DNA from 3 places in the Streptomyces sp. NBC_01750 genome. Region 1 is predicted to be linked to each of the others. Evidence: riboswitches for the same ligand, from Rfam matches in the RefSeq annotation. Region 1 holds a riboswitch; each other region holds the start of a gene.

Region 1 (4,274 bases):
CCGCCTTTCCTGGATGGACTTGAGCGACCACAGGTCGAGTACGGGGCAGTCGTAGCGGTCGGCGATGGCCCGTACATGCGCGGTGTACGTGGCGATCTTGCCGCGCAGATGACGCAGTACCGGCACGCCACGGGTGTCGAAGCCGGTGGTCACCATGACGGTGCCGACCGAGCTGGTGAGGTCGGCGACGGCCCGCTCGAAGCGCTCGGCCACGTCGTCGGGGTTGCTGCCGGGCCGGATGATGTCATTGCCGCCTGCGCAGAAGGTCACCAGATCCGGGGCGAGTTCCTTCGCCCGCGGGACCTGTTCCTCGACGATCTGGTCAAGGAGACGGCCGCGTACGGCGAGATTGGCGTACCGGAAGGTGTGCTCCGGCATCCGGTCGTCGAGCAGGACCGCGAACCGGTCCGCCCAGCCGACGTACATCCCGTCGGGGCCCGGGTCGCCGACGCCCTCGGTGAAGCTGTCACCGATCGCCGCGTACGACCCGAATACGCCACTGTTCTCTGTTCTCGAATCGTCTGCCACGAGACCTCATTTTTCCCTTACGGATGTGACCTACGCGACCGTAAGGAGGGGTTGACGAGGGGTGATATAGACCACCGGTCAAGATTCGTCCAACCCGGAATACGCCGACTCCCCCCACGCCGCGGGCGGCGGCACGAGGGGAGGAAGGGCGACGACGCGCATCGGCCGGATCAGATGGAGACACCGTGCTGGCGCAGGTAGGCCACCGGGTCGATGTCCGAGCCATAGCTGGGGCCGGTGCGGATCTCGAAGTGCAGGTGCGGGCCGGTGGAGTTGCCGGTGGTGCCGGAGAGGCCGATCGGCTGGCCGCCGCTCACGCTCTGGCCGGAGGAGACGGCGAGGGAGGAGAGGTGGGCGTACTGCGAGTAGGTGCCATCGCTTTGCTGGATGACGATCTGGTTGCCGTACGCACCGGCCCAGCCGGCGGAGACGACGGTGCCCTGGCCGACTGCCTTGACGGTCGTGCCGGAGGATGCCGCGAAGTCGAGACCGGTGTGGTAACCGCTGGACCACATGGCGCCGGCGAGGTGGTACGGGGTGATGACGGTCGCGCCGTCGACGGGGGTGGTGAAGCCGGAGGCGCTGGTCTGCGTGGCGGCGCCGCTGCTCGCCGAGTCGCCGGACGAGGACGGCGCGGAGGACTGCACGGCCGAGCCCGAGTCCGAGGAGCCCGAGTCCGAGGACGGCTTCGAGGAGGACGGCTTCGAGGAGGACCGCTCCGGGCTTGCCGGGCTCTGCGACTTCTCCGGAGCCTTCGCCTTCGCGCCGAGGGTGAGCTTGAGCCCGGGGTGGATCAGCGACGGGTTGTCGCCGACCCGCTCCCGGTTGTCCGCGTACAGCTTCTTCCAGCCGCCGCGGACATCGTGCTCGTCGGCGATCTTGGCCAGATAGTCGCCGGGGACGACTGAGTACGTGGTGGGAGAGGCCTTCTTCTGCGCCACGTGGGTCGCGGCGGCGGACCCGGCAGAGAAAGGAGAGGATGCGGCGGCGGTCACAGCCTTTTCCGGGGCCACGGCCGGAGCGGCCTTTTCCGCCGCGTGGGCGCCGGCGGCGCCTATCAGCGGAAGTGCGATGGCGGCGCCACCCGTACCGGCGGTGACGAATCCGCGCGTGATCGGGCTGACCTTGGGGCGGCGGTGCTTGCCCTTCTTGGGCATGGCGAATTCCTCTCCGGCGCCGGCGTGGTGAGCTGTCGGGTTCGGGCTGGAGATGCCCGGCCGCGCAGTTGCGCGACTTCACCCCAAGCCGTCCGGAAGTCCGGAATCGGCGTACTACCTGGGTCCCCCGCTCCTGCCGCACGTTGTTGGGTGGAATTCCGGACGGCGGCAGGATTAGGCGGTCCGTCCGGATTGGTCGTGACCGTAAACGAATGGGTGGACCGGGACAAGCTGTCGCTTTCGCCCGCCAATGATCCGTCTGATATCGCCGCGAAATTCCCGTCACCCTCCGTAAATAGATGATCTTCGCCGTCCGCCCAGGCAACGGAATTAACCCCCGTCGCACCGTCGCGCACCGTCACGAATATGATCCCGCTCACGGGCCACGCCCCCACTCCCCTACAGGCGGGGCACGTTATGCCTAATCGTCCAATTCGGACATAACAGGCATTTAATGGAAATGGTCTGTTTATAGCCTGCGATCCCCCTTACTGCCCAATTCATGCCACGCCCATCGGAATTTCGTCGGGGATTGAGCCGGAGCAGCCACCGGAATGCGTTGTAGCCGGGTCCGCTCCTGTCAGCCGGGCCGAAGCGGCCGCGCTCACTCAGCGGCGCCGGAGCCGGATCACCGTGGCGTCCATGTCCCCCTTCAGTCCGGTGTGCAGCCCCTGGTGCAGCAGCAGGGATCCGCGATGCGCAGCACCGGAGTCCGGGCACTCGTACACGGCTGCCGGATCGAGCCCGCGCAGCCTGAGCCTGGGCGGCTGTTCGCCGTAGTGCTGCGCCTGGAGCCAGGCGAGGACGACTGTCTCGTCACCTCGTAGGTACTGCACGGCACTCAGTCCGCCCTCCGGCGCCCGCAGCCGGTACAGCTCGCCGTGCTGCACCACAGGCCTGATCTTCTTGTAGAGCTCCACCCAGACGTGTGCCTCGGCGAGCTCCTCCGCGCTCCACTCGGTGAGATCGCCGCCGACTCCGAGCACTCCTGCCATGGCGCTCACAAAGCGGAAACGGAGTGTGCTCACGCGGCCATTGAGCTGGACGTTGGGGCTGTCGGTCACCCAGGCCGCCATGGCCCGTACCGGGTGCAGCTGGGTGAAGCCCTGCTGGATGGCGAGCCGGTCCAGCGGATCGGTGTTGTCGGAGGTCCACACCTGATCGGTGCGGGAGAGGATCCCGAGGTCGATCCGGCCGCCGCCGCCCGAGCAGGACTCGAAGGCGACCGAGGGATGCGCGGCGCGCAGCCTGTCGAGGAGCGCGTACAGCGCGTGCACATGCTCGACCCACAGCCTCTGCGGATATCTCTCGCCGGGCCAGCCGGCGTCCGTGAAACAGCGGTTGAAGTCCCATTTCACATAGTCGATGGGCGCGCCGGCGAGCAGTCCGTCCAACTGCTCCCAGAGGTGGGCCTGTACGTCCTCGCGCGCCAGGTTCAGTACGAGCTGGTTGCGGAACTCCGTCCGTGTCCGGCCCGGGTGGTGCTGGACCCAGTCCGGATGCGCGCGGTAGAGATCGCTGTCGGCGTTGACCATCTCCGGCTCGACCCAGATCCCGAACTGCATGCCCAGCGCGTGCACTTCGTCGGCGAGCGGCTCCAGCCCCCGCGGAAAGCGCTCGGCGTTGGGGGTCCAGTCGCCGAGTCCGGCGCGGTCGCTGGTGCGCTGCCCGAACCAGGCGTCATCCACCACGAACAGCTCGACGCCCAGGGCCGCGGCCCGCCGCGCGAGCGCCCGCTGCTGCTCCTCGGAGATATCGAAGCCGGTGGCCTCCCAGGAGTTGTAGAGCACGGGCCGGTCGGCCTGGGCGTCCGGGATCACATGCGCCAGCTGCCAGGCGTGCCAGGCCCTGCTGGATCCGCCGAACCCTCCTTCGCTCCACAGTCCGGCGAAGACGGGCGAGGTGTACGACTGGCCCGGTGCGAGCCGCAGCAGCCCGGAGTCGTCGTAGCCGGCCCCGCCGGTTATCTGTACGAGTCCGTCGGGCAGCCGCGCCACGGAGATCCGCCAGGACCCGGACCAGGCGAGGGCGACGCCGTACACCTCGCCCCGCTCCTCCGTGGCCCCTTCCGCGTCCAGCGCGACCCAGGGCAGATGCTGGTGGCCGGTGTGGCCGCGCCTGCTGCTCAGCACTTTCTCGCCGTACGTCAGCTCCGAGCGTACGAGCAGCGACTCGGCCGCCCACCGGCCGTGCAGCTGGCTGAGCCGCCAGCTGTCGCGCTGCGGGAGTGTCCACGTGGCGGCGTCGGCGCGCAGGAGTTCCAGGTCGGGGCCTTCGCCCTCATGTGTGAGGGTGACCCAGCGCTCGATGACGTCCGTGTCGTCGCGCATCCGGTGATGCAGGGTGAGGCCGAGGCCGTGTACGGCGTCGGTGAAGCGGAGCCTCAACTCGTCGCCGGCCACCTTCTCCGCGCCGGCGAAGGTCCACTCGGTGCCGCGCACCGTGTCCGTACGGATGGAGAGCGCCGGTCGTACGAAGCGTGGCCCGCCCTCGACGGGATACTCCTCGTGTCCGTCGAGCTGTGACTCGAACGGCCAGTAGGGCGGCAGGCTCTGGGCCGCGAGGGCCTCCGCGTCGGCGCCGGAGATC
Region 2 (4,274 bases), 700 kb from region 1:
CTGGCCGACTCGATGCCCCCTGAGGTCCTTGAACGCCTGCACGGTGCTGTGCGCGCACTGCGGGAGGTGACCGGCCCCGAAGCGCCGGACGCACCCCCGGCGGCCGCCCCTCGCGGCTTTGCCGACGAACACGGCGTGCAGGCCCCGGACACCCCGTGGTGGGACCCGGCGAGCGACTCCGGCTTCGACCCGGCACGCGACCGGATCCTGGTCGACGGCCGGTCGCTGGGCGCGGGCAGCCGCGTGCTGCTGCGCCCGGGCCTGCGGCGCAGTGACGCACAGGACCTGTTCCTGCACGGCCGCAGCGCCAGAGTCGAGGCGGTGCTGCACGACGTGGACGGGGCAGTGCACCTGGCAGTGACCGTCGAGGGTGATCCAGGAGCCGACATCCGCCGCGAGCAGGGCCGCTTCCTGTACTTCCAGCCCGACGAGGTCGCCCCCCTGGAGGACGCATGAGCCGCCCCGACCGGACCAGCGACCGGATTCTGGTCGCCGGGGTCGGAAACATCTTCCTCGGCGACGACGGCTTCGGCATCGAGACCGTGCGCAGGCTGGCCGCGGAACAGCTGCCCGAGTACGCCGAGGTCGTGGACTTCGGCGTACGGGGCGTACACCTGGCGTACGAGCTCCTCGAGGGCTACGACACCCTCGTCCTGGTCGATGCCACGGCGCGCGGCGGCGAGCCCGGCACGGTGTATCTGATCGAAGCCGACAGCGCGGGCGACATCGAGCCCGAGACCGCCCTGCTGGACGGCCACCGGATGTCCCCCGACGCGGTCCTGGCGCTCCTGGGGACCCTCTGCGCCGGCACCGGCACTCGGCCACCGCGGCGCACCCTGGTAGTGGGATGTGAACCCGCCGGTGTGGAGGAAGGCATCGGTCTCAGTCCGCCCGTTGCCGCCGCCGTGCCGGAGGCCGTACGGCTGATCATGGGCCTGGTACGGGACGGCAGGCACGAATCGTCCGCGCCACCGGCTGCGGTCGGCGAGGTTGCGAAGTGAGGAGAAGAACATGAAGAAGACGATCATTGGCAGCGTGGCCGCCGCGACTGCCGCGACGGCTGTGGCTGCCGTCGTCAAGCAGCTCCTGCCCGACCTCATGCGCTATCTGCGCATCCGCAAGATGTGACGCGACGGTGGTGACAGGCCTCAGTAGGCGCCGTTCACATTGTCGATGGAGCCGTACTTGTCGGCGGCGTAGTTGCACGCGGCGGTGATGTTGGCGACCGGGTCGTAGCTGTCCATCGACGTGCCGGGCACGTGGTACGCGAGGAACGTCGGCGCGATGACCTGCAGGAGCCCCTTGGACGGCGTTCCCGCCACGGCGTTGGAGTCCCAGTTGTTGATGGCCCGCGGGTTGCCCGAGGACTCGCGCATGATGTTCCGGTGGATGCCGTCGTACGAGCCGGGGATGCCGTGCTTGGCCATGACGGCGAGTGACTCCCGGATCCAGCCGTCGAGGTTATTCGAATAGGTCGCGGGCTTTGCGGCGGTGGTGGCGCCCTTGGTGGCCAGCGTGCTCCTCTGCGCGGAGCGGCTGGCCCGATCCTCAGGGGAAGACGTGTTGGGGGTCACTTTGGCCTTCTTGCCGACCGACAGCTGGAGACCCGAGTGAATCAGCGAAGGGTTGCTGCCGATTGCCCTCCGGTTGTCCTTGTACAGCTGCATCCAGCCGCCGCTCAGGGAGTGCGCCCGTGCGATCTTGGCAAGGGAGTCACCCTTGACGACGGAATAGGTGGTGGGCAGGGCCTTCTTCGCGGCGATGTGCGTGGTGCCCGCGGCAGCCGGCGCCACAGCCTTTGCGGCTGTGACGGGATGTGCCGTCGGCTGGGCCGCGCCGGCAGTGGTCGCGCCGATCACCGGCAGGACGAGTGCGGCACCGCCCGCACCCGCGGCGACGAAACCCCGGGTGATCGGGCTGGACTTGGGACGACGGTGCTTACCCTTTGCGGGCATGATGAGTTCCTCTCCGTCGCCTGCGAGGTGAGCTGTCGGGTTCGGGCTGGAGATGCCCGGCCGCGGTAGGAATGCGACTTGACCCCGAGCCGTTCCGGATTCCGGATCGGCGGCTTACCTGGGTCCCCCGCTCCTGCCGTAAGTGAGTGGGTGGTTTGCCGGACGGCGGCAGGATTCGGCGTTCCGTCCGGATTGCGGTGACCGTAAGCGAAAAGCGCCGGATGGAACAAGCCCTGAATTCACCACTGCAATCCGCGCGGCGGAATCAGCCGCGGAAAATCACGCGATCCACCGAGGACGGGAAACTCAACTCTCTTCTACGGAAAGGGACTGGGCCGGATCGGCGCCCTTCGCGCACTGTCGAGGACGTGACCCATATCACGGGATTCGATGGGGGATGGTCGGCCCTGCACCGCCGCGAAAATGCACGACAAGTCGCATGTTTTCCTGCAATATGGACGTCGAGAGCAATACCGAGTAAATGCTCATTCCGGACATGCGTGGGCGGAGTTGTCCTCGAAGATGCGCATTTAGTCTCCACATTCGCGCTATAAATGCATTAGCGCCCTCTATGGGTGGATTCTGTCCGTTTAGGTAGTAATCGGGGTCGCCTCTCCGCGCCTGGCTGTCCTGTGGCGACATGCACCCCGAGACCGGCAGGCATCCACCGCTGCCCGCGCGGCGTACGCGTCCGGGTGGCGGTGGCGTGCTGGGTCCCTGCCGCCGGGTCCCGGCCGCCGGTAGGGGTGTCGAACGGTTCCAGCGCTCGGCGGGCACGGGCGGGCGCCACTCAGCGCGCCCAGAGGCTTCGACGGCCGTCGGTCTGCGCCGGGGCGGAGACCGGTGACCTGTCGAACGACGCCCTGTCCTGGACATCAGCCTCTCGGCCGGCGCGATTCGCGCGCGCCATCGGGCAGCCGTCGAAACGGACGCGCTGGACGGCTACTCCGCCGTGGCGAGCGGCACCCAGGTTGCCGACGACCACCATCGGCATGGCGAACCCGAACCTTCGGTCACCTGCCGGTGATCGTGCCGCTTCGGTGTCGCTCCGGCAGCAACAGCTCCGTCAGTTCCCTCTGGGTATCGGTCACTGGGCCACCAGTGGTGCTCGGCGCAGGACTACCCGTGGGTGAGGTGCTCACACTGCCGGTAGGACTTGCGGAAGGAGTCGGCGTCGTCGGCGTCGGCGACGCCGAGTGGCTGGGGCGGCCATGGGAGGGGCGGGGGGTCGGCCTGGCCCTCACGGGCGGACTGGTGGTGGCTGTGGGAGCTGGGGAAGCAGCTGATTCCCGGTGAGTGGCCGTCGGGCTGGGGCGCCGAGTCGTACCACTGCTCCGGTCCCGGACGCTCCCTCGGGCCGGGTGCGTGGCCCGCCGTTCCGGCGTGGCTTTCGGTGACTTGGTGACGTGGGCCTCGGGTTCGTCGGGGGATACCCGTTCCGGGCTCGCCGCTGCTCCTGGGGCACCGGCGGAGTGCTCGGGCAGCAGCGATACGGCGGCCAGGCCGCCGAGCATGGTGAGGGCTGCCGCGGCAAGAGTCCGGCCGCCGTACTTCTTCAATCGCTGCGGATGGCGGCGCCGGGCTGCGGGCGCATCGGCTGCGGGAGCGGGGGACCGGAGAGGCTCGGGGGACTCGAAGGAGCTCGGTCCCTCGCTGAACAGGATCTCCGGCAACACCGTGTCGACTGTCGGAGCACCACCGCCGCTCCGATCGATCGGCGGTGCTGTGGCGGAGTCGTATGCGCCGCATTCCGGGCACGTCACGGCGCCGTTGAGGACGCGGCGGCAGGGGAGGCAGTAGTCCATGATCTCGTCCCTCAGTGCGTGAGTCGCTGGAAGGAGCCGTGGCCGGCCGACCAGGCTGGGCAGCAGCCGGCCGCCGGAAGGCGGCGCTCGGTGACTTTCCGGAGCATCCTTGGCATGTGCGAACCTCACTCACTCACCGGTCTGCAGGTGTTTCACCGGTTACCGAGGTCAACGGGCTTGAGCGAATCAGTGTTCAAACGGCGGTTGAAACGTGGCGCACGCAACTCCGTTGGAGGTTGTAGCTGGTCGCGCGGGCGCCACGCTTCGGCGTCCGAGCCGACAGCCACGGCTGACTCCGAGTCAACTGCATTCACTTCCTGGGACTGAACGTCCTCTTGGGCGCGGTGCGGCAGGTGAGAGGTGGACGTGGAAGTGGATGACAGGGCCGACCTCGGCACTCCGGGTGGTCGACGCCCCGTGGCGCCCCCGACGCCGGGACCAGCAATGAGCTCACCAACGCGGCGGTACCTGCGGCCTGTTGTGCAGCCGCTGCGGTTCGGGAGGGGGCGGGGTA
Region 3 (4,274 bases), 970 kb from region 1:
GGAGCGCTGCGGCGCCACTCTCGACGCGCACGCCGACCACCCGGGTGTCCGCGTCTCCCTGGAGGTGCCGGTCTCCCGGCTGCCGAAGGCGCTCGGCCTGCTCGCCGAGGCGCTGCGCGCGCCCGCCTTCGCCGACAACGAGGTGGAGCGGCTGGTACGCAACCGGCTGGACGAGATCCCGCACGAGACGGCCAACCCGGCCCGCCGTGCGGCCAAGGAGCTCTCCAAGCAGCTCTTCCCGGCCTCCCTGCGTATGTCGCGCCCCCGCCAGGGCACGGAGGAGTCCGTGGCCCGGATCGACTCCGCGGCCGTGCGCGCCTTCTACGAGGCGTATGTCCGGCCGGCCACGGCCACCACGGTAATCGTCGGCGACCTCACCGGAGTCGACCTTGACGCCGTGCTCGCCGAGACTCTCGGTACCTGGACCGGCAACAGCGCCGAGGCCCGTCCCGTACCGCCGATCACCGCCGACGACACCGGCCGTGTGGTCATCGTGGACCGCCCCGGCGCCGTCCAGACGCAGCTGCTGATCGGCCGTATCGGCCCGGACCGCCACGACCGCGTCTGGCCGGCCCAGGTGCTCGGGGCGTATTGCCTGGGCGGCACCCTCACCTCGCGTCTCGACCGCGTGCTGCGCGAGGAGAAGGGCTACACCTACGGCGTACGGGCCTTCGGCCAGGTGCTGCGCTCCGCTCCCGACGGGTCGGGCGCGGCGATGCTCGCCATCAGCGGTTCCGTGGACACCCCGAACACCGGACCGGCGCTGGACGACCTCTGGAAGGTGCTGCGTACGCTCGCGGCCGAGGGCCTGACCGACGCCGAGCGCGATGTTGCCGTGCAGAACCTGGTGGGTGTCGCCCCGCTGAAGTTCGAGACGGCCGCCTCCGTCGCGGGCACGCTCGCCGACCAAGTCGAGCAGTTCCTCCCGGACGACTACCAGGCGCAGTTGTACGTGCGCCTGGCCGATACCGGCACCGTTGAGGCGACGGCCGCGGCCGTCAGCGCCTTCCCGGTGGACCGACTTGTCACGGTGCTCGTCGGCGATGCCTCGCAGATCGAGGAGCCGGTCAGGGCGCTCGGCATCGGCGAAGTGACGGTTGTCACAGGCTGATTGGGTCAATCCGGCAAACAATTCAAAACAGGCAAACGGAACCCCGGCCTCCCTGGTGATGCCGGGGTTCTGTCTTATGCCCGTTTTATTGCAGAGCCTGCCTGTCTGGCCTGTGGCATGCGCTACAAAAAGAGCTGTCTGTTTGGTGATTGAAAGACGGCCCGCCTAGCGTCGGTCCGGCTGTCCGCCAGTAGCCCGCCGCATCCGCGGCATCGGACAGTCATCGCCGAGTCCCCGTCAGGCGCGAGCCTGGGGAGCCGGGGACCCACTCAGTCCCTGGGGTGAATCGGGCGCCTTCGCACCTGCGGAGGGGCCTGTAGGAGACCTTCCTGCTCCGAACCCGTCAGCTAACCCGGTAGGCGAGAAGGAAGGAAAGGATCAGCCACTTCATGGCGTTCACCCGTGCCACCGGGAAGCACCGTGCCCCGAGCCGAATGACGCGCAAGAAGGCGAACATCGCCGCCGTCGCCGCTCTCGCCACCACCGGCGTCATCGGAACCCTCGCTTCCCCGGCACTCGCCGCCGACACCGGCGCGGCCACCGTCGAGGACACCGGCCTGACCCAGATCGTGGCCGCCGACTCCCTCGCCGAGCAGATCGCCGACCAGGCCGCCGCTCAGAAGGAGGAGGCCGCCGAGGCCGTCGCCAAGGCGAAGGCCGAGGCCGAGGCGAAGCGGAAGGCCGAGGCCCGCGCCAAGGAGGCCCGTGAGGCCAAGGAGCGCGCCGCGCGCGCCGCCGAGCGCAAGCGCCTCAACTCCTTCGTGGCCCCGATCTCGCACTCGTACGTCTCCACGGGCTACAAGTCCGGCGGCGCCATCTGGTCCTCCGGCAGCCACACCGGCATCGACTTCCACGCCGCGTCCGGCACGACCGTGCACGCGGTCGGCTCCGGCACTGTCGTCGAGGCCGGCTGGGGCGGCGCGTACGGGAACAACATCGTGATCAAGATGAAGGACGGCTCGTACACGCAGTACGGCCACCTCTCGTCCATCGGCGTCTCGGTCGGCCAGTCGGTGACCCCGGGCCAGCAGATCGGCCTCTCCGGCGCGACCGGCAACACCACTGGACCGCACCTCCACTTCGAGGCCCGCACCAGCCCCGAGTACGGCTCCGACATCAACCCGGTCGCGTACCTGCGCGCGCACGGCGTCAGCGTCTGATCAGACGGCGGGCCGCTGTCCGGCCCCGCGTGCTTCCCGAAGGCCCCGGCTCACCGCCGGGGCCTTCGGCGTTTGCCCGCTCCGCCGGCGTTCTGGCCAAAAGATATCCATGGATTCCGGTCTCCCATCGGAAAATCCCGAGCATTGCAATAGAGTCACTGAACAGACGTCAGTCGGCTGCGTTTCGCGCGGATTAAAGCGGAGGTTCGGTCATGCGCATTCCCGCGCACTCGGTATGCACGGCGATCCGCGACGACATCGTCTCCGGTGTATTCGAGCGCGGCAGCCGGCTCACCGAGGAGCAGCTGGCGCGCCGCTACGGCGTCTCCCGGGTCCCGGTGCGCGAAGCTCTGCGCACCCTGGAGTCCGAGGGTTTCGTCACCACCCGCCGCCACGCCGGCGCCTGTGTCGCCGAGCCCACCGAGCAGGAGGCCGCCGACCTCCTGGAGATCCGGATGCTGCTGGAGCCCATGGGTGCGGCGCGCGCCGCCCAGCGGCGCACCGAGGCGCATCTGAAGGTGCTGCGTGGCCTGGTCAGGCTGGGTCAGGAGCGGGCCCGCCGTGGTCAGGGCGAGGACCTGCGTTCACTGGGCGGCTGGTTCCACGAGACGCTCGCCCAGGCCTCCGGCAGTCCGGGCCTGATCGCTCTGCTCACCCAGCTGCGGCACAAGATCGCCTGGATGTACACCGTCGAGCAGCCGGCCACGCCCGTCGAGTCCTGGATCGAGCACGGCGCGATCGTGGACGCGGTGGCGCGCGGCGACGCGGAACGGGCGCGAGGGCTGACGGCCGTGCACACCGAACGGGCCGCCGCCGCGCACCGGCTGCGCCGTCCCGAGCGGGTGAGGACTTCGCAACATGCCGTAAACATCGCGAGCGCCCGCCATTAACAGGCGCACCGTATACAAAGGATAGATATTCGCAGGGCCTCTTTTCTGCTGCCCATATTCAAGCGTCGGGCCGGGGAAATCAACGGCCGGAAAAACTGCGTCCGGAAAAGACGAAGCCGCGATGTCCGGGAATCTGGGACACCGCGGCTTTGCCGTGGGTAATGGGCCTGTTCGGCTCAGACGGTTTCGGGAAGCTCTTCGAGACCCTCGGCGACGAGCCGGGCGAGACGGTCCAGAGCGGCGTCGGAGTCCTCGGCCTCGGAAGCGAGCACGATCTCCTCGCCACCCTGGGCGCCCAGGCCGAGCACCGCGAGCATCGAGCCGGCGTTGACCGGGGTGCCGTCCGCCTTGGCGATCGTCACGGGGACGCCGGCGGCCGTGGCGGCACGGACGAAGATGGAAGCGGGGCGGGCGTGAAGGCCCTCGGCCCAGCCGACATTGACGCGGCGCTCAGCCATGGTGTTGCCCTTCAAGTCTTAGCGGTTGTCTAGACCAGTCTCTCATGTGTTGCTGCGTTGCCCGCACCGGCCCCGGACCCGGGATCGGCCGCTGGTCGGCTTCCCCAGACTGCCCCGCGGCAACCTCCTCCGCGACCCGTGAGTGAGCCGTACGCTTTCCCCATGCAGACCTCGTCGGATCACGCCTACCCCGACCACTGGGAAGCGGACGTGGTGCTGCGCGACGGCGGCATCGCGCGCATCAGGCCCATCACCACCGAGGACGCCGACCGTCTGGTCAGCTTCTACGAGCAGGTCTCCGACGAGTCGAAGTACTACCGCTTCTTCGCGCCCTACCCCCGGCTCTCCGCCAAGGACGTACATCACTTCACCCATCACGACTACGTGGACCGGGTGGGCCTCGCGGTCACGGTGGGCGGCGAGTTCATCGCCACCGTCCGCTACGACCGGATCAATGGAGAGGGCCGGCCCGCGAGCGCCCCCGCCGACGAGGCCGAGGTCGCCTTTCTCGTCCAGGACGCCCACCAGGGGCGCGGCGTGGCATCCGCCCTGCTCGAGCACATCGCCGAGGTCGCCCGCGAACGCGGTATCAGGCGCTTCGCCGCCGAGGTGCTGCCCGCCAACAACAAGATGATCAAGGTGTTCCGGGACGCCG

The links. Region 1 has a riboswitch for cyclic di-AMP ahead of OG966_RS34220 (M23 family metallopeptidase). Riboswitches for the same ligand answer to the same signal wherever they lie in the genome.
Region 2: linked by a shared signal. The riboswitch ahead of OG966_RS37550 (transglycosylase SLT domain-containing protein) and the one ahead of OG966_RS34220 (M23 family metallopeptidase) in region 1 are both predicted to bind cyclic di-AMP.
Region 3: linked by a shared signal. The riboswitch ahead of OG966_RS30095 (M23 family metallopeptidase) and the one ahead of OG966_RS34220 (M23 family metallopeptidase) in region 1 are both predicted to bind cyclic di-AMP.

The regions. Positions count from the first base shown of each region.
Region 1 is NZ_CP109137.1:7,578,707-7,582,980, reverse strand. Features, by position in the region: gene OG966_RS34225 (SGNH/GDSL hydrolase family protein) at 1-528, opposite strand, end outside; gene OG966_RS34220 (M23 family metallopeptidase) at 699-1,685, opposite strand; cyclic di-AMP (ydaO/yuaA leader) riboswitch at 1,690-1,863, opposite strand; gene OG966_RS34215 (alpha-galactosidase) at 2,294-4,274, opposite strand, start outside.
Region 2 is NZ_CP109137.1:8,275,254-8,279,527, forward strand. Features, by position in the region: gene OG966_RS37540 (hypothetical protein) at 1-456, shown strand, start outside; gene OG966_RS37545 (hydrogenase maturation protease) at 453-1,001, shown strand; gene OG966_RS41035 (DUF6893 family small protein) at 1,012-1,128, shown strand; gene OG966_RS37550 (transglycosylase SLT domain-containing protein) at 1,149-1,955, opposite strand; cyclic di-AMP (ydaO/yuaA leader) riboswitch at 1,958-2,118, opposite strand; gene OG966_RS37555 (hypothetical protein) at 2,746-2,949, opposite strand; gene OG966_RS41040 (SCO2400 family protein) at 2,969-3,760, opposite strand; gene OG966_RS37560 (rhomboid family intramembrane serine protease) at 4,211-4,274, opposite strand, start outside.
Region 3 is NZ_CP109137.1:6,607,662-6,611,935, forward strand. Features, by position in the region: gene OG966_RS30090 (M16 family metallopeptidase) at 1-1,111, shown strand, start outside; cyclic di-AMP (ydaO/yuaA leader) riboswitch at 1,326-1,487, shown strand; gene OG966_RS30095 (M23 family metallopeptidase) at 1,501-2,271, shown strand; gene OG966_RS30100 (GntR family transcriptional regulator) at 2,484-3,161, shown strand; gene OG966_RS30105 (HPr family phosphocarrier protein) at 3,338-3,619, opposite strand; gene OG966_RS30110 (bifunctional acetate--CoA ligase family protein/GNAT family N-acetyltransferase) at 3,782-4,274, shown strand, end outside.